Regions from separate parts of the Paraburkholderia sp. RL17-380-BIE-A genome, predicted to be linked through region 2. Evidence: riboswitches for the same ligand, from Rfam matches in the RefSeq annotation. Region 2 holds a riboswitch; the other holds the start of a gene.
What was found. Region 2 has a riboswitch for glycine ahead of gcvT (glycine cleavage system aminomethyltransferase GcvT). Riboswitches for the same ligand answer to the same signal wherever they lie in the genome.
Positions count from the first base shown of each region.

Region 1 (14,544 bases), on a different contig from region 2:
GAACGACGCGGTTCGACGTAACTCGACGTTAGAAAGACGTTTAGAGCGACGTGAACGCGTCGGCGATCTGCGCCGCGTTGGCCGGTCGCACCACGCGCGCGACTTCGGCCCCATCGCGCATGAGGATCAGCGTGGGCCACAGCTTGACCTTGAACGAGCGGCCCAGCGGCCGGCCCGGGCCGTCTTCTATCTTCAGGTGCCGGACGTCCGCATGCGCTTCGAGCGCCTTGGCAATCGATGCTTGCGCACCCTGGCAGTAGCCGCACCAGTCCGTGCCGAATTCGACGACGGTGGTGCCCGGCAGGGCATCGAGTTCGACCCGCGAAGGGGCTTTGGAAGAATAGGCTGTCTGCGTGGCCATGCGTGCTCCGAAGCGGTTTAACCTGTGCTGGCGGGGTTGCGCTGCGATGGCGCTCCCTGCGCGTGAATCTGGTAAGAGTAGCAGCTATGCCCGCGATCGTCAGGCAGCGCCGCACCGACCAACGTGCGGCGAAGCACGCGGCAGCGTGAATTTCACGCGGACTCGCACAGTTGCCGGCATGACGTGGTAAACATCGTCGAGGCCGCGAGGCGGCGGCGAATCATCGTGGTCAGGAAAGGATATGGGCGAAAGGATTTATCTGCGGTACCCGGGCAAGGACGAAACCGTCGCGGTCGCCACGGGCTTCAGTTGGGGCGCGTGTCTGCTCGGTTTCATCTGGGCGTTGTCGAAGAAAATGTGGTTTGCCGCGTTCGTCATGCTGGCGGTCAATCTTCTGCTGTTCTGCTCGGGCTTGTGGGGCGAAACCGCCGACCTGATCGGATTGGCGCTGTCGGTGCTGTTCGGCATGGCCTGCGGCTTCTATGGCAATCAGTGGCACCGCTGGACGCTGGAAAAGCGCGGCTACGTCGTGCTGTAACCGGTGCCGCATCCTGCGGACTGCGACCGGCGAATGTGCTTCGCAATTTTGGGACGCGGTGACGCGGGTTTACGCGCCCGCAAGCTAAGCCGATAATGCCCCGGTCGTTCCGGCCACGAAGTTTGCGGCGCGCATAGCGCGTGGCAGGCTCGCTTTCCCTGATCCTCCGCCCCCGTGTTGAAAACCTCACGTTTTTTCGACCTGCTACGCATCCCCGGCTTCAAGCCGCTCGCCGCCGCGACTCTGATGCTCGGTGTGGCGATGTCGTTCACCGCTCCCTATCTTTCCCTGTTCGGCGTCGAGCGCGCGGGCATGACGCCGTTCAGGCTCGGCGTCTTCATGACGCTGATCGCGGCGAGCGGGGTGCTCGCCAGCACCTTCGCGGGCCGCTGGAGCGACGCGAGCGGACGGCACCGGCCCTTGCTGCTGGCGGCGCTGGTGGCGGCGGCGCTGGGTTATCTGTGTTTATGCGTCGTGCGTGACTACCGGTTGCTGCTGGTGGTCGGGATCGTCTTTATCGGCGCGGGCGGCTCGGCTATTTCCATGGTCTTTTCGTTCAGCCGCGCGGCCTTGCCGGTAGCCGATCCGGCGGAGCGCGTGTTCGCCAGCGCGACCTTGCGGACGATTCTCTCGGCAGCGTGGGTGTTCGGGCCGTCGGTGGGCGCGCTGGTGCTCGCCGCCAGCAGCTTCTACGGGCTCTTTCTATTCGCCGCCGCCAGTTTCGGTGCCTGCGCGGCCATTGTCTGGCGCATGCGGGAGCCGCAGGGTCATCTGGGCGATCACACGGTGGAAGACACGGCGTCCGAACCTTCCGCTTCGATTACCGTGCCGCCGCTTACCGCACCCGGCGAGGACGCACACGAGGACCTGCCCGGCGTCGCCTCGGCCAACGACATCCGCCGCGCGGTTGCCGCGCTCACGTTGCTCGGCCTTGCCGCGAACGCGACCATGATCGTGCTGCCGCTCTATATCGTGCACGGTCTGAACGGCACGCATCTGGACGTGTCGATCATGCTCGGCCTCGGCGCTCTGATGGAGATTCCGATGATGCTCGCGCTCGGCGCGAAGTCGTCGGCGTTGCACAAGCCGAACTGGCTCGGCGCGTGTGCTGCGGTGCACGCGGTGTATTTCGCCGGCATGGCACTGGCGGGCAATGTCCATGTGCTGATTCCAATGCAGATGCTCAACGCGTTCGTCGTCGCGGTGACCTCGTGTCTGGGCATGACGTACGTGCAGGATCTGATGCCCCACGCGCCCGGCCGCGCCACCGCGCTCTTCTTCAACGCGGCGCGGGTCGGCTCGATTCTCTCGGGCGTGTTGTCCGGTTTGCTGGTGCAGGCGTTCGGCTATCGCGGCACGTTTATGTTCTGCGGCTTGCTGGCGTTATGCGCGCTCGTGCTCTTCGCCGTGCCGGGCGATCGCTATCCGGTGATGTGGCAGGCCGTAAAGCGTTTTGTGCGTTCGCAATACGGCAAACTTCAGGCAAGGCGGCAATAGAAGCTCAAGCCCGTTCGAGTCCCCGCCCGCGAGGCCGAAGTGTAAGAGGTCCGTCAGCCGAATCGAAGCCTGCGCGAGCGGGATGCCGCGCAGCCACTCATGTCAGGAACTTTACGCCGCGCAAAGCCTCTGCAAAGAAGCGTATCGTCTTTCGATACATACGGTGGCGCAGCTTCGCAGCACGAGACAAACGCGCGGCTGCAGCGCGTTTGGCGCACGCAGGAAAACACCACTAAAGTAAGCGTAGTCGTGCGCGATCGTTCGCGCCGCCACTGGAACACGCAGCGAAATCACAAACATTGCCGCAGTCCAAAGAAGCAAATCGAGCAGCGCAACGAGGCACTTTCCGGAGCGAGATATGCAGCTAGGCATGATTGGATTGGGACGCATGGGCGCCGACATGGTGCGGCGTCTGACGAAGGGCGGTCAGCAATGCATCGCTTACGACGTGCAGCCGGCGGCGGTGGAGAAGCTGAAACAGGACGGCGTGGCGGGCGCGGCGTCGCTGGAGGATCTGATCGCGCAACTCGAGAAGCCCCGCGCCGTATGGCTGATGGTGCCGGCGGCGGTGGTCGATATGACGCTGGAGAAACTCGTGCCTTTGCTGGAGCCTGGCGACATCGTGATCGACGGCGGTAATTCCTACTATCACGACGACATTCGCCGCAGCGCTGAGTTGGCCAAACGCCAGCTTCACTATGTGGACGTCGGCACGAGTGGCGGCGTGGCGGGCCGCGAGCGCGGCTACTGTCTGATGATCGGCGGCGAACCGGAGGTCGTGAAGCGGCTCGAACCGATTTTCTCGACCCTCGCGCCGGGCGCGGGCGCCGCGCCGGCTACACCGGGCCGCGTCAGCGGCGCGAGCACCGCGGAGCAGGGCTTTCTGCACTGCGGGCCGCACGGCGCGGGGCACTTTGTCAAGATGGTTCACAACGGCATCGAGTACGGCATGATGGCCGCCTACGCCGAGGGGCTGAACATTCTGCGCCACGCGGACGCCGGCAAGCACGCGCGCGAGGCCGACGCCGAAACGTCACCGCTGCGGCGTCCCGAGTTGTATCAGTACGATCTGAATCTCGCCGACGTCACCGAGGTCTGGCGGCGCGGCAGCGTGATTGGTTCATGGCTGCTCGATCTGATCGCCGGCTCGCTGGTCAGCGACGCCGATCTGCAGAACTACGCAGGGCGCGTATCCGATTCGGGCGAGGGGCGCTGGACGGTGGCGGCCGCCATCGACGAAGGCGTGCCCACGCCGGTGCTGAGCGCCGCGCTGTTCGCGCGCTTCAGTTCGCGCGGCGAAGCGGATTTTGCGAACCGGGTGCTTTCGGCGATGCGGCATGATTTCGGCGGCCACGTCGAGAAAGCGGCCACGCCGTCCGATGGGCCGAAAGGCTGATTCCAGGGAGCCGCGATGCAAGCCACTACTGCTACGCCGCACGACGTCGTGTTTCTGTTCGATTGCGATAACACTCTGCTGGACAACGACCTTGTGCTGGCCGATCTGCGCGCGCACATGATGCGGGAGTTCGGCGCGCAGAACGCCGCGCGATACTGGGAAATCTTCGAGACGCTGCGCACGGAACTCGGTTACGCCGACTACCTGGGCGCGCTGCAGCGCTATCGCCTTGAGCGGCCGCGCGACACGCGGCTCCTGCTCATGTCCTCGTTCCTGATCGACTATCCGTTTGCGAGCCGTCTGTATCCGGGCGCGCTGAATGTGCTGCGGCATCTGAGCGCACATGGTCCCACGGTTATGCTCTCCGACGGCGACGTGGTGTTCCAGCCGCGCAAGATCGAGCGCTCCGGGCTATGGGATGAGGTCGAAGGGCGGGTGCTGATCTACATCCACAAAGAGTTGATGCTCGATCAGGTGATGGAGTGTTATCCCGCCCGCCACTATGTGATGGTCGACGACAAGCTGCGGATTCTGGCAGCCATGAAAAGGGCGTGGGGCGCGAAACTGACCACGGTATTTCCCCGCCAGGGGCACTATGCGCTCGACCCGAAAGAGATCGCCAGCAATCCGCCGGCGGACGTGACCGTCGAGCGAATCGGTGAGCTGGTGGATATCGACGTGGAGTGGCTGTTGGCGGAGAAAGGCTAGGTCGGTCGTGGCGCTTGCGAGACTGGGTGGATCATTCCCGCTCACAGAGATGTAACAAGCGCCGCAAGCCAACGCCGCTCCAGCGCAAGAACCGAGTTTCTTCAAGCCTCACCGCGGTTCAAGAGCCAGGTTCCTTCAAACGCGCTGCGTCTCAGGAACCAAGCTCCTTCAAACGCGCTTGCGCATCGCCGGCGCCCATACGGCCGGCTGCGTCCATGGCCGTTACGCCATTCGCATCGCGCGCTTTCGGATCAGCGCCGTGCGCAATCAGCAATTCCATGATCGCCGTGCGATTGAACATCGCGGCGATCATCAACGCGGTGCGTCCGTCCGGCGACGCGCCTTCCACATCCGCACCATGCGCGAGCAAGGTTTCGATCACCGTGTCGAAGCCCTTGAAAGCCGCGCCTGCTATCGGCGTCTGCCCGTTGTCGTTGCGCAGATTCGGATCGGCGCCGCGTTCGAGCAGCGTGCGCACGGCTTCGACGTGACCGTGGTAACTGGCCAGCATGACGAGGCTGTCGCCCTTGTCGTTACGCAAATTCGGCGGTACGCCTTTTTCGATCACCGCCGCGAGCATCGCGGCATCGCCGCGCCGCGCGAGGTCGAAGACCTGCTGCGCCAGTTCGAGCAATTCCGGGTCGATCGGCTGGCCGGCGGGCGGGGAAGTATCAGCGTGGTCCGTCAATGGCATCTCCTTGCAGTAAAGCCGGGCGTCGCACGTCTCGCGAACGCATGAGTGCGCACGGGTGTCCATAAGATGGCGCCGGCAAGATTCTCTCAGGATACACATCTTGCGCCGGCCACGCCCGCGTCAGCGGTGCTCAGCCGTGCCCGAACAGCTTGACCAGCAAGCCGAACACACCGATCAGAACAGCGACACCCGCGAACAGCAGCACGAATGTGATAACGAGGATCAACGGTGCTTTCCAGCGGCTGGGTGTCGGCATGATCGAGTGGTCAGGTAAGGAGGGTCGGCAAAGCGGGATGCGCAGATGCGCTCCGCCGCCGTGCGTACAAGATCACGAGGATAAACGCATTCCCTTAATATGCGCTTACGTCTGGCGTAAGCGGCGTGATGCTGAGTGCCTGCGATATTGCGGACATGTAGTTGGCTCAAGCCGGAGGCGATTGCATCGAACCATGCCGCGCGCTTCCTGTCACACTGCGTGACGTGAACGGGCTCGCCGCCTGAAAAGCGGCATGGATTCCCGCTGCAATGAGGTTTGGCCTCTACGCTTTCGTTATGTCATCTGCGTGACAGGATGGCCGGGTGCGCTGATTTCTGCGCGCCCGCCGCATCACGACCATCACCGCCGTCGCACCCGCTAACCCGCCTGACCGTCCTTTTCAAGGAGTGACGCCGTGGCTGAAGCAACTTCCCGTCCTACACCGCCGCAAGTTCTAGACGCCGATACGTTGCGCAACATGGATCGCTACTGGCGCGCCTGCAACTACCTCTCGGCCGGCATGATCTATCTGCGTGACAATCCGCTGCTGCGCGAACCGCTGAAGCCCGAACACATCAAGAACCGTTTGCTGGGCCATTGGGGTTCGGACCCGGGGCAGAGTTTCCTGTTGGTGCATCTTAACCGGCTGATCAGGAAGCTCGATCTGAATGTCATCTACGTGGCGGGTCCCGGTCACGGTGCGCCGGCCACGCTCGCGCATTGCTATCTGGAAGGGCATTACTCGGAAATCTATCCGGACCGCAGCGAAGACGAAGCCGGCATGCAGCGCTTTTTCCGGCAGTTCTCGTTTCCCGGCGGCATCGGTTCGCATTGCACGCCCGAGACGCCCGGCTCGATTCACGAAGGCGGCGAACTCGGCTATAGCCTCTCGCACGGCTACGGCGCCGCGTTCGACAACCCCGATCTGATCGTCACCGTCATGATCGGCGACGGCGAAGCGGAAACCGGGCCGCTTGCCACCTCGTGGCACTCGAACAAATTCCTCAATCCGATCCGTGATGGCGCGGTGTTGCCGGTACTGCATCTGAACGGCTACAAGATCGCCAATCCGACCATTCTCGCGCGCATTCCCCGCGAAGAGCTGGAAGCCTTGCTGACCGGCTACGGCCACAAGCCGTATTTCGTCGAAGGCGACGATCCCGCCGTCATGCATCAACAGATGGCGGCTACGCTCGAACAGTGCATCGGAGAAATCCGCGCGATCCAGCAGCATGCACGCGAGAGCAACGACGCGTCGCGGCCACGCTGGCCGATGATCGTGCTGCGTTCGCCCAAAGGCTGGACCGGCCCGAAGGAAGTCGACGGCCACAAGGTCGAAGGCTCGTGGCGCGCGCATCAGGTGCCCGTGCTCGATCCGGTGACCAATGGCAAGAGTCTGAAGCTGGTGGAAAGCTGGTTGCGCAGTTACGAGCCCGAGTCGCTGTTCGACGAAGCGGGGCGCCTCGTGCCGGAGTTGCGCGAGCTCGCCCCGAAGGGCGCGCGCCGGATCAGCGCGAATCCGCATGCGAACGGCGGCCTGTTATGCAAGACGCTCGACATGCCGGCGTTTCGCGATTTCGCGGCCGCGGTGAAGAAACCGGGTGGCTCGTATCTATCGCCGACCGAGGTGCTCGGCAAGTTCCTGTGCGAAGTGATGCGCCGGAACATGACGAACTTTCGTGTGTTCGGCCCCGACGAAACCGCGAGCAACAAGCTGACCGCGATCTATGAAGCGTCCGCGAAAACCTGGCTCGCGCAGACCGTCCCGAGCGACGCGGACGGCGGCGAACTCTCGGTGGACGGCCGCGTGATGGAAATGCTCAGCGAACACACGCTCGAAGGCTGGTTCGAAGGCTATGTGCTGACCGGCCGGCACGGCCTGTTCGCCACCTACGAAGCGTTCGTGCACGTGATCGATTCCATGTTCAACCAGCACGCCAAGTGGCTGGAGAAGGCGAAACGCGATCTCGGCTGGCGCCAGCCAGTGCCGTCGATCAACCTGCTGATCACCTCGCTCGTGTGGCGGCAGGATCACAACGGCTTTACGCACCAGGACCCCGGTTTTCTCGATGTCGTTACGAACAAGAGCCCGGACGTGGTGCGTATCTATCTGCCGCCTGACGCGAACTGCCTGTTAAGCGTCGCCGATCATTGCTTGCGTTCGCGCGATTACGTCAACGTGATCGTCGCGGACAAGCAGCCGCATTTGCAGTATCTCGACATGGACTCGGCGGTCACGCATTGCACCAAGGGTATCGGCATCTGGGACTGGGCGTCGACGGATCAGGGCGTCGAGCCCGACGTGGTGATGGCCTGCGCGGGCGACATCGCGACCATGGAGGCGCTCGCCGCCGTGCAGATTCTGAAGGAGCAGTTCACCGACCTGAAGATCCGCTTTGTCAACGTGGTCGATCTGTTCCGGTTGATGCCGGAGCACGCGCATCCGCACGGTTTGTCCGACCGCGATTTCGATTCGTTGTTTACCGCGACCAAACCGGTGATTTTCAATTTCCACTCGTATGCGTCGCTGGTTCACAAGCTGACTTATAACCGCACGAACCACGACAACCTGCATGTGCATGGTTATCACGAGAAGGGCAACATCAACACGCCGCTCGAACTGGCGATCATCAACCAGGTCGACCGCTTTTCGCTCGCGATCGACGTGATCGATCGCGTGCCGAAACTGCGCGGTGTCGGCGACCATGCGAAGGAATGGTTGCGTGGCCAGATCATCGAACATCTGGCGTATGCGCACGCTGAGGGCATCGACCGGGAAGAGATCCGCAACTGGACGTGGAAAGGCTAAGCGAGGCATGACCATGCGCACTCCAGACCGTGCTGACGATCAAACGATTCTGGTGTTGAACAGCGGTTCGTCGTCGCTGAAGTTCGGCTTGTTCAGGTACGCCGGTGGCGACGAATCGCTCCTGCTGGAAGGCAGCGCGGAGGGCATTGGACGCAGCGACGGCAGTTTGCGGATCAAGGCGCCCGACGGCCGTGTACTGCTGCAGCAGGAGCACGAACTGGAATCGCAGACCGACGCGCTGCAAAAGCTCGCGCAGGTGCTTGCGCAACAGCATCATGCGCGGCCTTCGGCGGTAGGGCATCGGGTGGTGCATGGCGGACCGCATTTGCGCATGCATCAGCGGATTAGCGCCGACGTGCGGCGTCAATTGCAGGACGCCGTGCACTTTGCGCCGCTGCACATTCCCCCGGCACTTGCGTTGATCGACGAGGCCGAGAAAATTTTCGACGATGCACAGCATTTCGCCTGTTTCGATACGGCGTTTCACGCCACGCTGCCGCCGCGCGCGGCACAACTCGCGTTGCCGCGCCGTTATGTGGAGGCCGGCGTGATGCGCTACGGTTTTCACGGGCTGTCTTATGAATCACTGGTGACGCGGCTCGGCGCCGACTTGCCGGCGCGCGCGGTGTTCGCGCATCTCGGCAACGGTTCGAGCGTGTGCGCGTTGCGCGACGGCCAGTCGATCGATACGTCGATGGGCCTGACGCCGACCGGCGGCGTGCCGATGGGCACACGCAGCGGCGATCTCGACCCGGGTGTGCTGCTGTATCTGATGCGCGTGGAGAAGCTCGATGCCGGCGCGTTGGAGACGCTGCTCAATCGCGAAAGCGGTCTTGCCGGCTACGCGGATGGCGAGAGCGATATGCAGGCGTTGGAAAAACGCGCTGCGGCGGGCGATGCGAATGCGTCGCTCGCGATCGATGCCTTTGGCACTGCGGTGCGCAAGACGATCGGCGGCTATGCGGCGTTGCTGGGCGGAATCGATTTGCTGGTGTTTACCGGCGGCATTGGCGAGCACAGCGAGGCGATTCGCACGCGCGTCTGCGACGGACTGGCTTTCATGGGACTAACCGAAGGCGATCCGGCGGGCAAGGTGAAGGCGATTCACACCGAGGAGGAAAAGCAGATCGCGCGGCATTGCCGCGCGCTGTTACGTCAGGCAACCTAGGGCTGACTTCATTCGGGCTTGATGACAGTGTGATCCAGAACGCCTGTTACACCGAACAGGCGCGTCACGTCTTCGAGTGCAGCGGTGCGTTGCTGGTCGCGCTGCAACTCGCCATGCAGCGTGATACGGCCGCGCGAGACTTGGACCTTCACGGCATGGTCGGGAACCGCGGCGTCCCAGGCGAGACGCCGCGTCGCTTCCATGGCGATCTGTGCGTCGCTCAGGCGTGTGTTGTGTGCCTTGGTTTTTGCGGTGCGGGCGTGCGGCATGGGTTCTCCACCGAAGTAACACGGATGGAAGAACACTAGCAGAAATGGAGCATCTGCCATTGGCTGACGGCTGCGGTCTCGCGCCACAGCCGCCGCCCAAACTCCAGCAGCACGGGGAGTTCAAATCTGGCGACGGCTGTGATGGCGAGCCACCGCCGTTAGCGAAACCGCCGCATCACGCCTACTGAATCGCGCCCGCGAGTGCCTGCGCGGTTGCGGCCGACAAGGTCCAGCCCAAATGTCCGTGCCCGGTGTTGTAGAACACGCCACGCCGTTTTCCACGGCCCACCTTGGGCAGCATGCTCGGCAGCATCGGCCGCAAGCCCGCCCACGGAATCACGCGCGAGGTCGATACCTCAGGGAAATACCGCCGCGTCCAGTCCACTAGCGGTGCAATCCGGTCCGAACGGATATCCCGGTTGAAGCCGTTGATCTCCGCCGTGCCGGCCACGCGAAAGCGATCCACGCCCAGGCGGCTCGTCACGATCTTCGCGCTGTCGTCGAGCAGGCTCACCCAGGGGGCGCGCTGCTGGCTGATTTCGTCATCGAGACAAACGGTGATCGAATAGCCTTTCACCGGATAGATATTCACGTGGTCGCCGAGCATGGCTGCAAAATCGCGGCTCTTCACCCCGGCGCAGACGACGATCCGTTCGAACGCAAAGCGCTGCGATTCGCCTTCGAGATTGACCGCCAGTGTAAAACGGCCCTCGGCAGGCTGCTCGATCGAGGTGATCTCGGCATCGTAATGAAATTCGACGCCGTGCCGCACGCACGCCTGAGCAAGGCCGCGCGTGAACTTGTGAATATCGCCGGTCGAATCGGACGGCGTGAAGAATCCGCCGTAAAAATCGCCGTGCAACGTGGGTTCAATGCCATGCAGCTCGCTCGCCGTCACCGGGCTGCGCTCGAGGCCGCCTTCGCGCAGCAATGCGTTGACCTTGCTGGCGGCGTCGAATTCCTTGCGCGTCTTGTAGATATGCAGAATGCCGCGCCGTTCGAGATCGAAGTCGATGCCTTCGGTCTCGGCAATCGAAAACAGATGCTCGCGCGCGGCGATCGCGAGCCGCACGGTTTCGACGGTGTTCGCCCGATAGTGCGGAATCTGCCGCAGGAATTCGCCCATCCACGAGTACTTGTGCCAGGTCGGTGTGGGATTGAGCAACAGCGGGGCGTCGCGCGTGAGCATCCAGCGCAGTCCCTTCATGACGGTGGCCGCGCTGTTCCAGACTTCGGCATTGCTGGCGGACAACTGCCCGCCGTTGGCGAACGAGGTCTCCATCGCCGCATAGCGGTGGCGTTCGAAAACGGTGACGTGGTGGCCGCGCTGGGCGAGGGCGTGAGCGGTCGTGACGCCGGTAATGCCGGCGCCGATAATGGCGATTCGTGACATGTCATGGTCCAGAGTAGTTGAGCATCACCGGTGTCGATTTCGTGTCGAAACCGGCGTCGATGCCCCATCTGTCCATGTACCTGAGAGTTTCTTCCCCGCGGCGGCCGGCCCGTCATGAGTGATGAGCCGTGCGCGGAGAATCCCCTTCGGTGGGCGCACGCGGTATGCCGGTGCGCCGCTCTCCAGATGTTCCTGCTGCGCGGTCCTTTTGCCTGAGAGTTTCCGGGGCGGTTGCTCCGTCGGCGTCGTCCGAATTTCTGACGATCTCTCCCGCGCTGCATTGCAGAACGGCTCGACGATACCGTTCAAAATAATTCGCCGCAAGTGTTTCGTGCGAGTCACCGCACAAGAAGTGGCCAGAAGCGCCGCAATTGAACATGAATGCGGCTCATACGCCAATGCGAATTTCTCAAGCCGGCCGCGACGCTGAAATCGGCGGCATCGGCTATATTTGGCGGCACTGTCCGACTTTCATTCGCCAAGGAGAATGCCGTGCCCGCCCTCACAACGCTGCTCGCCTTCGGTCTGGTCTCGCTCGGCATGGTGCTCACGCCTGGGCCGAACATGATCTACCTGATCTCGCGATCGCTCTGTCAGGGGCGTCGCGCGGGCCTCGTTTCTCTTGGCGGCGTGGCGCTCGGCTATGTGTTCTATATGTTCTGCGCGGCGTTCGGCATTACCGCGCTGCTGCTGACGGTGCCCTACGCGTACGACGCATTGCGTTTCGGCGGCGCGCTCTATCTGTTGTATCTGGCCTGGCAAGCGGTCAAACCGGGCGGCCGTTCGCCGTTCCAGGTGCGCGACCTGCCGCACGACAGCCGCAGCAAGCTCTTCACCATGGGACTCGTCACCAACCTCGCGAATCCGAAGATCGCGGTGATGTACCTGTCGCTGCTGCCGCAGTTCATTTCGCCGGGGCACGGCAGCGTGCTCGCGCAGTCGATCGCGCTCGGCTGCGTGCAGATCGTCATCAGCGTAACGGTCAATGCGCTGATCGCGAGCATGGCGGGCTCGATTGCCGTGTTTCTCGCCGGGCGGCCGGTGTGGCTGCTGCTGCAGCGCTGGTTGATGGGCACCGTGCTCGCCGGACTTGCGGTCCGCATTGCGCTCGATTCGCGCCGTTGAGCGCGCCTTGCATTTTTCATCTCGAACACAAAGGCATGCTCATGTCCGACTTTCCCATCGACAACCCGTTTCTCGAATCGCTCGGCGTTCGCCTGACGCAATGGCGCGACGGTTACGCGGAACTGGTCATGCCGATCGATGCCAGCAAGCTCAATCGCCAGGGCGTGCTGCAAGGCGGCGCGATCGCGACGCTGCTCGATGCGTCGGCGGGTTATGCGGGAATCTTCGCGCCGAGCGGCGACCCGGCGCGGCATGCGTTCACGCTGTCGCTGACCACCAACTATCTCGACAAGGGACTCGGTGAACTGGTCACCGCCAAGGGTTTTCTGGAGCGCGCGGGCCGCTCGATTTTTCCTCGCGCAGCGAGGCGTGGGTGGACGGCAAGCTGCTGATCGCCAGCGCGCAGGGCACGTTCAAATATTCGAAGACCGCGTGAGGCGCACAGGCCGGGCCCGCGCTTCGCTCATAGCGCCTTGTACATGATGGTGGTCGAGTCGAACTCATGGGTGTGCGTGCCACGCGCGTATCCCGGGATCACACCTGCTGTCCGATAACCCAGTGCGGTATAGAGCGGCTCGGCGTGGTCGCCGGTGCGGGTGTCGAGCGTGAGCAGGCTGCGCTGCAATCCATGCGCATGGCGTTCGAGTTCCGTCATCAGCGCCCGCGCAATGCCCTGACGGCGGAACGCCGGATGGACCAGCAGTTTGCGCACCTCGGCGCGATGCCGCTGATTCGGCATCGTGTCGTAATCCAGTTGCACGGTGCCCGCAATCGCTTCGCCCTGACGCGCGACTAGCAACACCAGGCCGCCGGCACGCAACGAAGGCAGCACTTTGATGCGCCAGAACGCTTCGCACTCGTCGGCGCCACACGGCATCACGAAGCCGACGCTGGCCCCGTCATGCACGCACGCACCCAGCAGCGCGCCGAGTTCAGGGAGATGACGCACGAGGTCGTCGGCGGAGAAAGGGGTGAGGGTGGTCGCGCTCATGCTGGCTCACACGATGAACAGAATATAGCGGGCCGCGCTGTGCGCGGGCGTCACGAAAGCGCTGGGGCCGAACAGTTGGTAGCGCAGGCAGTCGCCGGGTTGCAGGTCGTGGCGCTGGCCGTCCACGGTGATCTGCAACTGCCCGTCGAGCAGGATCAGATGATGTTCGAGGCCGGGCCGCGGCGACGCGTCGTAGGTAATGCGCACGCCGGCGTCAAGTTCGCATTCCAGCGCCTCGCCGCTCAACGCCTGCGCGGGTGGCGACACGGAACGCCGCCGGAAGCCGATGCTGGCGTCGGTCCAGAGCGGCTGGGCGTCGCGCGGCACGAGCGGCGCGAAGTCCTCCTCGACCATGTGCATGAGGCGCGACATGGGCAGGCCGTAAGCCACGCAGAGTTTGCCGAGCACGCTCGCCGTGGGGCTGACAGCGGCGTTTTCGAGGCGCGAGAGGGTTGCGCGGCTCACGCCGCTCAGTTTCGCGAGATCGTCGAGCGACCAGTTGCGCTCGGCGCGCAGCGCCCGCAGCCGCTGGGCGATACGGCGGTCGATGGCGTTGTCGTCGGAGAGTGGGGTTTCCATATTAGAGAAAATATCCCGAATATGGAAAATGGTCAATGATGACAAAAATCGGGTCGGTCCGGCTGACGCGGACCAACCGTCGGTTAGCCGGTCATGAGCGCGACTTACTCGTGCCTTGTCATACGCAGCATCGACGTGTCGTAACCCAGCGCGCGAACCCGCTCGATCAGCGCGTCTTTCACGCTCGCAGCGGGCGTGGCCTCACGCGTCAGGACCCACAGATAACGTCCGCTCGGCTCGCCGACGATCGACCAGCTGTAGTCGTCCGCGTGATCCAGCACCCAGTAGTCGCCGAAGAAGAACGGGCCGAAGAACGACACCTTCAACTTGGCATTGCCCGAATCGGCGACCACCTTCGCGCGGCCCTTCGCGACGTCCAGCGGACCGTTCACCGCGCCTTGGTGGCAACTGTTGACCACGTCGATCAGGCCGTCGTCGCGCGTGGCGTACTCGGCGGTGACCGCTTCGCAATCGCGCTCAAAGCGGTTTTCATAGCGCGCCAGTTCATACCATCGGCCGAGATAGCGGCTGAGGTCCACGGGCTTCGCGGGCTCGGGCACGTGCGCGTTGCCGCTCTTGCCGGCCGGGCTGAGCGCGCACGCGCCAAGCAGGCAGACTGCGCCGACCACGAGTGAAATGGCGCTCAGGCGCAGGACCGGTTGACGGCGTAGGGGCATTGATCGACTCCATTAGCAAAGGATGTTCTGTGACAGCACGCCCCGTGCCAGACGGCCGCGCGCGCGCCCGGCCGTGGCGGAGA
Region 1 covers NZ_JARESQ010000008.1:110,421-124,964, reverse strand. Annotated here, with positions in the region: gene P0D68_RS15645 (thioredoxin family protein) at 41-361, opposite strand; gene P0D68_RS15640 (DUF2628 domain-containing protein) at 603-899, shown strand; gene P0D68_RS15635 (sugar efflux transporter) at 1,074-2,396, shown strand; gene gnd (phosphogluconate dehydrogenase (NAD(+)-dependent, decarboxylating)) at 2,695-3,792, shown strand; gene P0D68_RS15625 (HAD family hydrolase) at 3,808-4,500, shown strand; gene P0D68_RS15620 (ankyrin repeat domain-containing protein) at 4,652-5,188, opposite strand; gene P0D68_RS15615 (hypothetical protein) at 5,325-5,450, opposite strand; gene P0D68_RS15610 (phosphoketolase family protein) at 5,866-8,259, shown strand; gene P0D68_RS15605 (acetate/propionate family kinase) at 8,273-9,427, shown strand; gene P0D68_RS15600 (BON domain-containing protein) at 9,436-9,696, opposite strand; gene P0D68_RS15595 (D-amino acid dehydrogenase) at 9,878-11,089, opposite strand; glycine riboswitch at 11,280-11,372, opposite strand; gene P0D68_RS15590 (LysE family translocator) at 11,582-12,214, shown strand; partial or broken gene P0D68_RS15585 (PaaI family thioesterase) at 12,256-12,650, shown strand; gene P0D68_RS15580 (GNAT family N-acetyltransferase) at 12,678-13,205, opposite strand; gene P0D68_RS15575 (helix-turn-helix domain-containing protein) at 13,212-13,784, opposite strand; gene P0D68_RS15570 (lipocalin family protein) at 13,889-14,461, opposite strand.
Region 1: linked by a shared signal. The riboswitch ahead of P0D68_RS15595 (D-amino acid dehydrogenase) and the one ahead of gcvT (glycine cleavage system aminomethyltransferase GcvT) in region 2 are both predicted to bind glycine.

Region 2 (14,544 bases):
CACGCAATACGAATCGCATTTCGACCGTTTCCGGCCGGAGGTGCGACAGCGTTGGCGTGAAGAAGCGTCGCGAGGCGGCGGTCTGCTGCTGGACCTGGGGCCGCATCTGGTCGACCAGGCGTTGGCCCTGTTCGGCACGCCGCAGAGCGTGTCGGCCACCGTGCGCACGCATCGCGACAATGCCAGCGCGCCTGACTACGTGCATATCCAGCTCGGCTACGGTGAGTTCGAAGTGGTGTTGCATGCCAGCGCGTTGACCGCGCTGGTCGCGCCGCGCTTCTCGATTCACGGCACGCGCGGCAGCTATGTGAAAACCGGGCTCGACACGCAGGAAGATCAATTGAAAGCCGGCCTGCGGCCCGGCGACGAAGGCTTCGGCGCGGGCAATGCGGCCGGGTTGCTGCGCGTGCTGGAAGGCGATCAGGAAGTCGAGCGCGAGCTGCCGACGCGTAATGGAGATTACGTTGGCTTCTATATCGCCGTGGCCGACGCCATCCAGAACGGCGTGAAGTTCCCGGTCAGCGCTCAGGACGCTGTGGACGTAATGACAATTATCGAACTCGCCGCCCGGAGTTCGGAAGAAGGCGTCCGGCTGCCGTTCGAGCGCGTTCGCTGAACTGTTTGCCCGCGCGTCGAAACGCCTTGTGTACCTAAAATGGCACTTGCCGCCTCCCGCGCGGGCCACGATCCTGACGGACCCGAAAGGAACATAACGTTACAAATAAGAACGCGCCGCCGGTCAGCGCGCTCCGGCAGTCAGCCGTTGCTACCCAAGTAGCAAGACAAAACGACTATGACTTCCGGAGAGTTCATGCCCCGTACTATCCGCGCGCTCGCCGCGTGCGCCCTGCTCAGTTCGCTCGCCGCCTGTGTGGTGACGCCTCAACCCGCGCCGGCACCGCGCCCCAACCCGCAGCAGATCGCGGATCAGCGCCTGCGGCAGGTCGACGGCCGCATCGAGAATCTCAGCCGCCGTATCGACAATCGCGTGAATCAGGGCTATTACCCTCCTCCGCAAGGCGGCGCGCTGCACCATCGTCTCGATGTGATCCGTCAGGAAGCGCATGACATGGCCGCGCAACACGGCGGTGGCCTGTCCAGCGACGAACAGCGCGTGCTGAATCAGGAACTGGACAACGCGGCACACGCCATCGGCGAATAATCGCGCGCTCAGGCGCCGAAGCAGTGCAAGCGCGGGCATCGCGTCCCGCGCTTTTTTGGCGAGGACAAGACGCCGCGTCAACCGCCGTGCCGCTCGCGGGCCTAGATTTGACAAGCCCCCGGCCCTCGCGTACATTCGCCGCACGCGTCGGGAGAGCGCGCTGGCCGCAGGAAACCGCAGGCCGCGCCGCCGAAGGGGCACACCCGCAAACTCTCAGGCAAAAGGACCGACCGCGTCGAAGAACCCGCGTTGAATCAAGCTCAGCGCACAGGTTTTTCGCACTCTGGAGAGCGGCAGTAGCCGTCTGCGTCGTTATAAATCGAGCGGATCTGGCAGGCTGCCCACCGAAGGGGCGCGCGTTTCACCGTGACGAATTCACATTCTCACGGCAACGCAATCTCTCAGGTATCGAGGACAGAGGGGCCATGCAACGCATCGCTCGCAGCTAAAAGGCCGCGAGGCGTAGCGCCGCATGGCCTTTTTTGTTTCGCGAGATGCCCGAGGCCCCATGACCGAACTCAAACACACCCCGCTCAACGCCACCCATCGTGCGCTCAATGCCCGCATGGTCGATTTTGGCGGCTGGGACATGCCCGTCAACTACGGCTCGCAAATCGACGAACACCGCGCCGTGCGTACCGACGCCGGCATGTTCGACGTCTCGCACATGTGCGTCGTCGATTTCACCGGCGAGCGCGTGCGCGCCTTCTTCGAATATGCGCTGGCCAATAACGTCGCCAAGCTGCAAACGCCCGGCCGCGCGCTGTACTCCTGTCTGCTGAACCCGAACGGCGGCGTGATCGACGACCTGATCGTCTATTACTTCGGCGAAGATCACTTCCGCGTGGTCGTTAACGCCGGCACCGCCGACAAAGACATCGCCTGGTTCGGCCAGCTCAACGCCGAAGGCAGCTTCGGCCTGACCATCACGCCGCGCCGCGACTACGCGATCGTCGCCGTGCAAGGCCCGAATGCTCGCGAGAAAGTCTGGCAAACCGTGCCGGCCGCGCGCGCCGCCACCGAAGCGCTGAAGCCGTTCAACGCCGCCCGCATCGAAGACACGCCGTTCGGCGAATTGACCGTAGCCCGCACGGGCTATACCGGCGAAGACGGCTTCGAAATCATCGTTCCCGCAGATCACGTCGAAGCGCTGTGGAACGCGCTGCAGGCGCAAGGCGTGCGCCCGGCCGGACTCGGTGCGCGCGACACGCTGCGCCTCGAAGCCGGCATGAATCTGTACGGCCAGGACATGGACGACAACGTCTCGCCGCTCGACGCCGGCCTCGCCTGGACGGTCGACCTCAGCTCGCCGCGCGACTTCGTCGGCAAGGGCAAGCTGGAAGCGGACGGATCGCAGGCCGCGTTCGTCGGCCTGATCCTGCTGAAGGACAACGGCAAGGCAGCAGGCGTGCTGCGTGCTCATCAGAAAGTCGTCACGCCGCAAGGCGAAGGCGAAATCACCAGCGGCACGTTTTCCCCGACCATGCAGGAATCGATCGCCTTTGCGCGCGTGCCGAAAGGCGTGCAGCCGGGCGACACCGTTCACGTTCAAATTCGTGACAAGAACGTTCCCGCAAGCGTGGTAAAACTGCCGTTCGTGCGCAACGGCAAAGTGCTCGCGGTTTAAGCAAGCCGGCGCGTGCGCAAACCTTCACAAGAAAACGCCGGGCCGCCCCAAGTTTTCTTGTTCCCCCTCGGGGGAACCTGGCGCGAAGCGACAGGTTTGGGGGCCCTTTAAGTCATTACCGAATCACACCGCATAGGAGCATCCGATGAGCATCCCGGCCGATCTGAAATACACCGAATCGCACGAATGGGTCCGTACCGAAGCGGACGGCACGCTGACGGTCGGCATCACCGACCACGCGCAGGAAGCGCTCGGCGATATCGTCTTCTTCGAAGTCCAGGAACTGGGCAAAACCGTGACCGCCGGCGACACCGTCGCCGTGATCGAATCGGTGAAGGCCGCTTCCGATATCTACGCGCCGGTCTCGGGCGAAATCATCGAAGCGAACACGGCTGTCGCCGACACCCCGGACTCGGTCAACACCTCGCCGTACGAAAGCTGGCTCTTCAAGATCAAGCCGGCCGCGGACGCCACGCAAGACCGTCTGATCGACGCCGACGCGTACAGCAAGTCGATCGGCGCCTGATTCACCTTTACGTTTAACCCGATTGGTGCGGCGCGTCCCTCGCGCAGAGATAGCCGCACCGCCAGGAACACCCATGAAGCTCGAACACCCGGATCGTCTGATGAACCGCACTCCTCTCTCGCTCGCCGCGCTCGAAGTGCATGACGCCTTCGCCGAACGGCACATCGGCCCGGATGCGGCCGACCAGCACGCGATGCTCGAAGCCCTCGGCTTCGCGTCGCGCGCCGCGCTGATCGACGCCGTCATTCCGAAGACGATCCGCCGCACCGAAACGCTGCCGCTCGGCCCCTTCGCGCAACCGAAAAGCGAAGCCGAAGCGCTCGCCGCGCTGCGTGAACTCGCGGACAAGAACCAGGTGTTCCGCTCGTATATCGGGCAGGGCTATTACAACGCGCACACGCCGACGGTGATCCTGCGTAACGTACTGGAAAATCCGGCGTGGTACACCGCGTACACGCCGTATCAGCCGGAAATCTCGCAAGGCCGTCTGGAAGCGCTGCTGAACTTCCAGCAGATGATCGTCGACCTGACGGGTCTGGCGATCTCGAATGCGTCGTTGCTCGACGAAGCAACCGCCGCCGCTGAAGCGATGACGCTGCTGCAGCGCATCGGCAAGCCAAAGTCGAACGTGTTCTTCGTGGCCGACGACGTGCTGCCGCAAACCATCGAAGTGGTGAAGACTCGTGCCACGCCGGTCGGGATCGAAGTGAAAGTGGGCCCGGCTGCGGAGGCGGCGAACGCGAATGCGTTCGGCGTGCTGCTGCAATACCCGGGCGTGAACGGCGACGTGCGCGACTATCGCGCGCTCACCGAGGCAATCCACGCAGCCGGCGGCCACGTGGTGGTCGCCGCCGACCTGCTCGCGCTGACCGTGCTCACGCCGCCGGGCGAATGGGGCGCGGACGTGGCCGTGGGCAATACGCAGCGCTTTGGCGTGCCGGTCGGCTTCGGCGGCCCGCATGCGGCTTACCTCGCTGTGCGCGACGAATTCAAGCGTCAGATGCCGGGCCGCCTCGTCGGCGTGACCGTCGACGCACAAGGCAACCCCGCGCTGCGTCTCGCGCTGCAAACGCGCGAACAACATATCCGTCGCGAGAAAGCCACCTCGAACGTGTGTACCGCGCAAGCGCTGCTCGCGATCATGGCCAGCATGTACGCCGTCTATCACGGCCCGCACGGCCTGAAGACGATCGCGCTGCGCGTGAACCGGATCGCCGCGTTGCTGGCCGAAGGTGCGAAGCAACTCGGCTATACGCTCGTCAACGAAACGTTCTTCGACACGCTCACCTTCGAAACCGGCGCACGCACGCAAGCGCTGCACGACGCAGCGATTGCGAAGCGCATCAACCTGCGCCGCGTGAGCGATACGCAAGTCGGCCTGTCGATCGACGAAACCACGTCGCGCCGCGATCTGGCCGATCTGCTCGAAGTGTTGGCGCAAGCCGCGGGCGCGAAAGACATTCCGCAAGTCGACACGCTCGACGCAAAACTGGCCGCATCGAACACCGCATCCGTGCCGGCCGCGCTCGAACGCACCAGCGCGTACCTCACGCACCACGTGTTCAACCGTCATCATTCGGAAACGGAAATGCTGCGCTATCTGCGCAGCCTGTCCGACAAGGATCTCGCGCTCGACCGCTCGATGATCCCGCTCGGTTCGTGCACGATGAAGCTGAACGCGACTTCGGAAATGCTGCCGGTCACGTGGCCGGAATTCGGCCAGATCCATCCGTTCGCACCGGCTGAGCAAACCGTCGGCTACCGCGAAATGATCGATCAGCTCGAAGAAATGCTGGTCGCGGCCACCGGCTACGCGGCCGTATCGCTGCAACCGAACGCCGGCTCGCAAGGTGAGTACGCGGGCCTCCTGATCATCCACGCCTACCACGCCTCGCGCGGCGAAGCCCATCGCAATGTCTGCCTGATTCCCGCTTCGGCGCACGGCACCAACCCGGCGTCGGCACAGATGGCCGGCATGCAGGTAGTCGTGGTTGCCTGCGACGCGCAAGGCAACGTCGATATCGAAGACCTGAAGAAGAAGGCCGATCAGCACGCCGACAAACTCGCGGCGATCATGATCACGTACCCGTCCACGCACGGCGTGTTCGAGCAGAACGTGCGTGAAATCTGCGAGATCGTGCACGCGCACGGCGGCCAGGTCTATGTGGACGGCGCGAACATGAACGCCATGGTCGGCCTCACCGCGCCGGGCCAGTTCGGCGGCGACGTCTCGCACCTGAACCTGCACAAGACGTTCTGCATTCCGCACGGCGGCGGCGGACCGGGCGTCGGTCCGGTCGCAGTCGGCGCGCACCTCGCGCAGTTCCTGCCGAACCAGATCTCGTCGGGCTATGAACGCGCGCCGAACGGCATTGGCGCAGTGTCCGGCGCACCGTACGGCTCGGCGTCGATCCTGCCGATCTCGTGGATGTATATCGCGATGATGGGCGCGAAGAACCTCACCGCCGCGACCGAAACCGCGATCCTCAACGCGAACTACGTCGCGAAGAAACTCGCGCCGCACTATCCGGTGCTGTATTCGGGCCCGGGCGGACTGGTCGCGCACGAGTGCATTCTCGATCTGCGTCCGATCAAGGAAACCAGCGGCATCACCGTCGACGACGTCGCCAAGCGTCTCGCCGACTACGGCTTCCATGCGCCGACCATGAGCTTCCCGGTGCCGGGCACGCTGATGGTCGAGCCGACCGAATCGGAATCGAAGGAAGAACTCGACCGTTTCATCGAAGCGATGATCGCGATCCGCGAGGAAATCCGCGCGGTCGAAGATGGCCGCTCGGACCGCGAGGACAATCCGCTCAAGCACGCGCCACACACGGCGGCGGTGGTCATCGCGAATGACTGGAAGCACGCGTATGCGCGCGAAACCGCAGCGTATCCGCTGCCCACGCTGATCGCGAAGAAGTATTGGCCCCCGGTCGGGCGCGCGGACAACGTGTACGGCGACCGCAATCTGTTCTGCTCCTGCGTGCCGATCGCCGACTACGAGTAAGCGGACCGCTGCCGCGCAGCGCCCGCTGTCTCGAAAAGAGGCGGCAGGGCGCTGCGCGGTTCTCTCCTGAGTTCTCTGTCGCTCCTGGCCGCAAACGGCTAACATCACACACCGAATCAGCCTAACGAGGAGTTTCGCATGGCGCGAAAGGTGCGATCGATGCAAAGCCGGACCGAACCAGGGCGAGCCCCCACGTGGCGGCAAACCTGCACACTGTTGCTGGCAGGCGCGGCCGTGCTGCTGCCGCTGGCGCAAGCGCAGGCCGCGATGAATTTTTGTGCGGCGCCCGCGTTGCAAACCAGTGAACGCACGAACGCCGATCCGGGCGTGAAAGCGCTGGTGAGCAACGTGCAGGCTCATCTGAACGACCAGCCGCATGCGCTGGCGAAACTGCATACCGAAGGCACGCTGCCGCACGAAGGCATTTACGACCAGAGCGTCGAAGCGGAGCAGGATCTCGATCTGATGCGCGACGCCGCGCTCGCCTGGCGCGCCACCAGCGACGACCGGTATCTGAAGCTCGTCGACCGCTTGCTGTTCGCGTGGGTCACGACGTATCAACCGAGCTTCAATCCCATCGACGAAACCCGCTTCGAAGGGCTGATTCTCGCGTACGACATGACGGCGAGCGCGTTGCCGGTTAAGACGCGCAATGCGTCGATGGCGTTTCTCACGAAACTCGCGACCGGCTATATCGGGCAAATCGACGCGCAGCCGCGGCCGCTCAAAGGCACGTTCAAAAACAACTGGCAGAGCCATCGGGTCAAACTGATCGCCATGGCCGCGTTCACGCTCGATAACCGCAAGATGATCAACGCGGCCCAGCGGTTGTTCGTCGAGCATATCGGCGACAACATCGGACCGGATGGTTCGACGGTCGATTTCAGCGAGCGCGACGCGCTGCATTACGTCACCTACGATCTGCAGCCGCTCGTGACCGCCGCACTCGCCGCGCGCCGCCATAACCGCAACTGGCTGCCGGAGAAGGGCACGGACGGCGCTTCGCTGGAAGCCGCGCTGAACTGGCTCGCGCCATACGCGGCCGGCAACAAGACCCACGAAGAATTCGTGCATTCGAGCGTTCCGTTCGATGCAAAACGTCGCGAAGCCGGCTTGCCAGGCTATTCAGGTCAGTGGGACCCGAAGAACGCGACCGAACTGTTTCACCTGGCGGCACGCCTCGATGGGCGCTATACGCCGATCGCGCTACAGCTCGCACCCACGCCGCCTGCCTGGCTCGCCGTGTGTTTGCCGCTGCCGGCGCGATGAACCAACCATCTATCAGCAGGGAGCAGTAAATGGCAGTCAGCGTGTTCGATCTCTTCAAAATCGGCATTGGTCCGTCCAGTTCGCATACGGTCGGGCCGATGCGCGCGGCGCTGATGTTCGCTCAAGGGCTTGAACGCGATGGGCTGCTTGCTGCGACCGCATCGGTGAAGGCGGAGTTGTATGGCTCGCTCGGCGCGACAGGCAAGGGGCATGGCACCGATCGCGGCGTAATGCTCGGCCTGATGGGCGATGCGCCCGACACCGTGAACCCGGACACGATCGCCGAGCGGCTCGAAAACGTGCGCGTGTCCCGCAAGCTGGCGCTGCTCGGCACGCACGAGGTGCCGTTCGTGCAGAAAGATCAGATTGCGTTTTATCGCCAGGCGCTGCCCGAGCATCCGAACGGTCTCAAGCTGCGCGCTTACGATGCACTGGGTGAGACGTTGCGCGAGTCGACCTATCTGTCGGTGGGCGGCGGTTTCGTGGTGACGGCGGGTGCGCCGAACACGAAAGTGCTGAGCGCCGTCGATCAATTGCCGCACTCGTTTCGCAGCGGCAACGAGTTGCTTGCGCTGTGCGAATCGACTGGCAAAAGCATCGCTCAGTTAATGTGGGAAAACGAGCGCGTCTGGCATACGGAAGAAGAAACGCGCACCGGCCTGCTGAAGATCTGGGACGTAATGCAAGCGTGTGTCGCACGCGGTTGTGGCATCAACAACCCGGACGCCGACGGTAACTTGCCCGGCCCGTTCCAGGTGAAGCGCCGTGCGCCGCAGCTGTATCGCGCGCTGTCGGGCAATCCTGAACTGGCGCTGCGCGATCCGCTTTCCATGGTCGACTGGATCAATCTCTATGCGATCGCCGTCAACGAAGAAAACGCCGCCGGCGGACGTGTGGTCACCGCGCCGACCAACGGCGCGGCCGGCATCATCCCGGCAGTGCTGCATTACTACACGCGCTTCATGCCCGGCTCGAATCAGCAAGGCGTGATCGACTTCCTGATGACCGCGGCGGCGATCGGCATTCTGTACAAGCTGAACGCGTCGATTTCCGGCGCCGAAGTGGGTTGCCAGGGTGAAGTGGGCGTCGCCTGTTCGATGGCGGCGGGCGCACTCGCCGCGGTCATGGGCGGCACGCCCCGGCAGGTCGAGAACGCCGCGGAAATCGGCATGGAACACAACCTCGGCCTGACGTGCGATCCGGTCGGCGGCATGGTGCAGATTCCGTGTATCGAGCGCAATGCGATGGCATCGGTGAAAGCGGTCAATGCGGCGCGCATGGCGTTGCGCGGCGACGGCAGCCATTATGTGTCGCTCGATTCGGTGATCAAAACCATGCGTGAAACCGGCGCGGATATGAAGACCAAGTACAAGGAAACGTCGCGCGGCGGCCTGGCGGTGAATATCGTCGAGTGCTGAGTTCCGCGCTTCATGGCGCATGACGGCAATCACGCGGGCTCTCGGGCCCGCGTTTTCATTTGCGCGGCGCGCAATGCGCGAGCGCTACAGTTGCGCTGCGCCGTGACAGCGCAGGCGCTGGCGGCGTAAGCTGTCGAAGCGCCACATCGGCCAGCGTCCGGTCGATGCTTCCATTCTCACATCGCACTCATGCACTGCCTGGAGGCTTCATCGCAATGTCGCAGCCGAATGCTCCCGTTTCAGTTTCCGGTTCCTCCGCCGCTCAAACCACCGGCGCGCGTCTTGTCGTCGATGCTTTGCTGACGCACGGTGTCGAACGTGTTTTCTGTGTGCCCGGTGAAAGTTTTCTCGCCGTGCTGGATTCGCTGCACGACGAAACCGAACAGATCCAGACCATCGTGTGCCGTCACGAAGCGGCCGCGGCGAATATGGCCGAAGCCGTCGGCAAATTGACCGGCCGGCCCGGCGTCGCGCTGGTCACGCGCGGGCCGGGCGCCACGCACGCGTCGATCGGCGTGCACACCGCGTTTCAGGATTCCACGCCGATGATCCTGCTGATCGGCCAATGCGCACGCGAGCATCTCGACCGCGAGGCGTTTCAGGAGATCGACTATCGGCGCATGTTCGGTCAGATGGCGAAATGGGTCGCGCAAATCGACGATCCCAAACGCATTCCCGAGTATCTGAGCCATGCGTTTCACACAGCGACGTCCGGACGGCCTGGTCCCGTCGTATTGTCGCTGCCGGAAGACGTGTTGAGCGACGCATGCGACGCCGTAGCAGGGGCGCCGGCGTATCAACGCGTCGCGGCGTCGCCTTCGGCGGCGCAGATCGAGAAATTGCGCGCGTTGCTCGAAGGCGCACAGCGGCCAATGGTGATCGCGGGCGGCAGCGGCTGGACGCCTGCTGCGTGCGCGGACTTTCAACGCTTCGTCGAGAATTGGCAACTGCCGGTCGGCCTCGCGTTCCGCTTTCAGGACACGCTCGATAACGAGCATCCGAACTATGCCGGCGATGTCGGCCTCGGTATCAATCCTGCGCTGGCGCAACGTATCCGCGACGCCGACGTATTGCTCGCGATCGGACCTCGTTTAGGCGAAGCGACGACGAACGGCTACACGCTGCTCGACATTCCAAAAACGAAGCAGACGCTCGTGCATGTGCATCAAGGCGCGGAGGAGTTGGGACGCGTGTATGCGGCGGATCTGCCGATCGTCTCCGGCATGCCGGAGCTGGCGGCAATGCTTGCGGAGTTGGAGCCTTCGTCCGAGCAACTTGCCTGGTCCGGCGCCGCGAGCGAGGCGCATCAGGCGTATCTCGACTGGCGCAAACCGCGCCAGATTCCCGGCGACGTGCAGATGGGCGAAGTGATCCAGCAGTTGCGCACGCATCTACCGGACGACGCGATTCTCACCAATGGTGCGGGTAATTACGCGACGTGGCTGCATCGGCACTTCTCGTATCGTCATTTTCGTTCGCAACTCGCGCCGACGAGCGGCGCGATGGGTTATGGCGTGCCGGCGGCGATCGCGGCGAAGTCGATGTATCCGCAACGCGCTGTCGTCGCGCTGGCTGGCGACGGCTGCTTCATGATGTCCGCGCAAGAACTCGCAACGGCGATGCAGTACGACCTGCACGTGCTTTTCATCGTGGTGAATAACAGCCAGTTCGGCACGATCCGGATGCATCAGGAGCGGCATTATCCGAATCGCGTGCACGGCACCGGACTCACCAATCCGGATTTCGCGGCGTTCGCTCGCTCGTTCGGCGCGCATGGCGAGACGGTGGAGCGGACTGAAGATTTTCTGCCTGCGCTGATGCGTGCGATGGAGGCGAAGCGCGCCGCGGTGATCGAAATTCGTATGCCGCAGGAAGCGAGCACGCCGGGGGCGACGCTGGAGCAGATTCGCGAGCAGGGGAGGAAGTTGCGGGGGGAATAACTGCGTTGTCGTGCGATCCGCACGCGTAACGAAGCGGCAAACAAAAAGCCCTGCGGTTAAGAAACCACAGGGCTTTTTTTTGCGCTGGCCGCTGCGTCATAGCATGACGCAGCAGCCCGATGCTCAAGCAAAAAAACGGCTTACTTCCCACCCACGCTTTGCAGCGTCGTCCACTTGCCGTCGACAACCTTGTACAGCGTGATGCCGCCGTTCTTCAGGTCGCCCTTGCTGTCGTAAGCGAGGTTCGACGACGTCACTGCCGGCATCGAGGTCTTCGCGAGCATCGGCAGATACTTGGCCGGATCGGTCGAGTTCGCCTTCTTCATTGCGTCGAACATGGCCATTGCGCCGTCGTAAGCGTACGGCGAGTACGTTTGCACGTCTTCGTTGAAACGCTTCTTGTACTTTGCGACATAGTCCTTGCCGCCCGGCATTTCTTCCAGCGGCAGGCCGGCCAGCGAAGCCACCGTGCCGTTCGCCGCGTCACCCGCGATCTGGATGAACGTCGGCGTGTGGACCATTTCGCCGCCCATCAGCGGCGCCTTGATGCCCAGTGCCTTCATCTGCTTGACCATCGGTGCCGCTTGCGAATCCGCGCCGCCGTAATAGATCAGGTCCGGTTGAACAGCCTTCAGCTTGGTCAGGATCGACTTGAAGTCGACTGCCTTGTCGTTCGTGTATTCACGATCGACGATCTGGCCGCCCGCTGCCTTCGCTGCCTTTTCGAACTGATCGGCCAGACCTTGGCCGTAGGCCGTGCGGTCGTCGACGATCACGATCTTCTTCATGCCCAAGGTCTTCACCGCGAACGTGCCGGCGACCGAACCTTGCTGCGTGTCGGACGTCATCATACGGAACGTGGTCTTGAAACCTTGTTGCGTATATTCAGGCGCCGTCGCCATGGCGATTTCGGGGATGCCCGCGTTCGCGTAAATGCGCGAAGCCGGGATCGTGGTACCCGAGTTGAAGTGGCCGAGCATGCCCTTGATGCCGTCATCCACCAGCTTTTGCGCAACGGTCGTACCCGTACGCGGGTCGGCCTGGTCGTCGGCCGAGTCCAGCACGAAGCGGACTTGCTTGCCGCCGATCACCGGCTTGGTCGCGTTCATGTCTTCCACTGCCAGCGTAATGCCGTTCTGGAAGTCCTTGCCGTAGTGCGCCTGCGCGCCAGTCATCGGGCCGGCAAAGCCGACCTTCACGTCTTCCGTCGATTGAGCGTTGGCCGTCCCCGCCAGCGACATCGCCGCAACCAGTGCAGCGCCTGCCAGCTGTTTCATCTTGTGTTGCATAGCTTCTCCTTGGTACCAGGTGTGGATGGAGCGGTTTCGGGGTCGCCGTACCGCTTCCGTTTTATTGAGTGATCAGAGAGGTTCGCTCAACCGATCGTCATCAAATTCGCATTACCGCCTGCAGCTGCCGTATTCACGCTGACCGAGCGTTCCGTCAACAGACGCTCGAGCGCGTAATCCTCGTCGCCGCTTTCCAGCGCGCGAGACGCGACGCCCTGCACCGACACGATCGGGCCCGCGCGCTTCGCGACTTCCTTCACCAGCGCCAGCAGTTCGTCGCTATCGCCTTCGAACAGCACGGCGTCGAACGGCGTATCCGCGCTCTTCTTCACGCTTGCATGCGACTTCAGCGAGGCGGGCAACTGCGACACCAATTGTTCCCCAGCCGCGCCTTCGAACAACGCGCGATTTCCCGTAGCCAGCGCCGCGGCGAACTGCACGCGCGCACCGCTTGCCGTCGACGCGACACACAGCACCGTGCCGCGCGCGCCCAGCGTGTACGTATTGCGCTCGCCGGTCGGTCCCGACAATACCGCCGTGGCGCCCGCCGGCACATGCGACAGATAGCCGTCGCAGCGCGCGGCCAGTTGCGGCTCGCGCTCGGTGATCAGCCAGTCACGATAAGCAGTCAACGCAGCGGACGGATTGTCGCCGTTTTCGGCAGCGCGCGGTACATCCACGACCAACGCCTGCGCGAGCGACTTCGGCAAACCTGCCGGACGCGTGGCGAGGAGGCGCTGCAGATACAGCGCGCCGCCCGCTTTCGGCCCCGTGCCCGACAGACCTTCGCCGCCGAACGGCTGCACGCCGACCACCGCGCCGATCACGTTGCGGTTCACGTAGATGTTGCCCACGTGCGCGCGGCTGATCACATGCGCGATCGTTTCGTCGATCCGCGTATGAATGCCGAGCGTCAGGCCGTAACCGGTCGCGCGGATCTGCTCGAGCAGTTTGTCCAGCTGGCTGCGGCGGTAACGCACCACGTGCAGCACCGGACCGAACACCTCACGCTTCAATTCGTCGATGCTGTCGAGCTCGATCAGCGTCGGCGGCACGAAGGTGCCTTGCGCGCAACCGTCCGGCATCGGCAGTTGCTCGACCTTGCGGCCCTTCTCGCGCATCGCCGCGACGTGCGCGTCGATACCGCGCTTCGCGTCGAGGTCGATCACCGGGCCGACGTCGATCGACAGGCGGTCCGGATTGCCCACGGCCAGTTCGCGCATCGCGCCGGTCAGCATCTCCAGCGTGCGGTCCGCAACATCGTCCTGCAGACAAAGAACGCGCAACGCGGAACACCGTTGACCTGCGGAGTCGAACGACGATTGCAGCACGTCCGCCACCACCTGTTCGGCGAGCGCCGACGAGTCGACGATCATCGCGTTCTGGCCGCCCGTTTCGGCGATCAGCGGAATCGGCTTGCCGTCCGGATCGAGGCGGCTCGACAGCGTCTTGTTGATCAGACGCGCGACTTCGGTCGAGCCGGTGAACATCACGGCGCGGGTTCGCGGATCGGCCACCAACGCGGCACCGACCGTTTCGCCGTTACCCGGCAGCAGTTGCACCGCGCCGGCCGGCACGCCGGCTTCGCGCAGAATGCGCACGGCTTGCGCGGCGATCAGCGGCGTCTGTTCAGCGGGCTTGGCGAGCACGGTGTTGCCGGCTGCAAGCGCAGCGGCCACCTGACCCATGAAAATCGCCAGCGGGAAATTCCACGGGCTGATACACACCACCGGGCCGAGCGGACGATGCGTGTCGTTGGAGAACTCGTCGCGAATCTGCGTGGAGTAGTAACGCAGGAAGTCGATCGCTTCGCGGATTTCCGCGACGGCGTTCGCCAGCGACTTGCCGGCTTCACGCACCACGAGGCCCATCAGCGTATGCATCTGCGCTTCGAGCAGATCGGCGGCACGTGCGAGGCAATCGGCGCGCGCATCGACCGGCGTGGCTTGCCAGATCGGCGCGGCGGCGACTGCGTGAGCCAAAGCAGCGCTCACGTGCTCCGCCGTTGCTTCGACGACCGTGCCGACGAGGTCGCGATGATCGGCCGGATTGCGCACGTCGCGCGCGAGACCCACGGCGATCTCGTTGTCTTCGAGCATCGGCGCGGCGCGCCACGGATGATGCGCGCTCGCCAGCAACGCCGACGACAGCGACGCCAGACGATGCTCGTTCGACAGGTCGAGGCCCATCGAGTTGAGGCGCTCCGAACCGTACAGATGGCGCGGCAGCGGAATCTTCGCGTGCGGCGCGCCGAGCGGGACGATCTTCGAGGCTTCGTCGACCGGGTCGGCGATCAGGTCCTT
Region 2 covers NZ_JARESQ010000011.1:172,639-187,182, forward strand. Annotated here, with positions in the region: gene P0D68_RS20190 (oxidoreductase) at 1-616, shown strand, start outside; gene P0D68_RS20195 (YdgH/BhsA/McbA family protein) at 812-1,162, shown strand; glycine riboswitch at 1,310-1,392, shown strand; glycine riboswitch at 1,436-1,590, shown strand; gene gcvT (glycine cleavage system aminomethyltransferase GcvT) at 1,671-2,789, shown strand; gene gcvH (glycine cleavage system protein GcvH) at 2,935-3,315, shown strand; gene gcvP (aminomethyl-transferring glycine dehydrogenase) at 3,389-6,325, shown strand; gene P0D68_RS20215 (alginate lyase family protein) at 6,464-7,594, shown strand; gene P0D68_RS20220 (L-serine ammonia-lyase) at 7,624-9,012, shown strand; gene P0D68_RS20225 (thiamine pyrophosphate-binding protein) at 9,228-10,952, shown strand; gene P0D68_RS20230 (branched-chain amino acid ABC transporter substrate-binding protein) at 11,093-12,241, opposite strand; gene putA (trifunctional transcriptional regulator/proline dehydrogenase/L-glutamate gamma-semialdehyde dehydrogenase) at 12,328-14,544, opposite strand, start outside.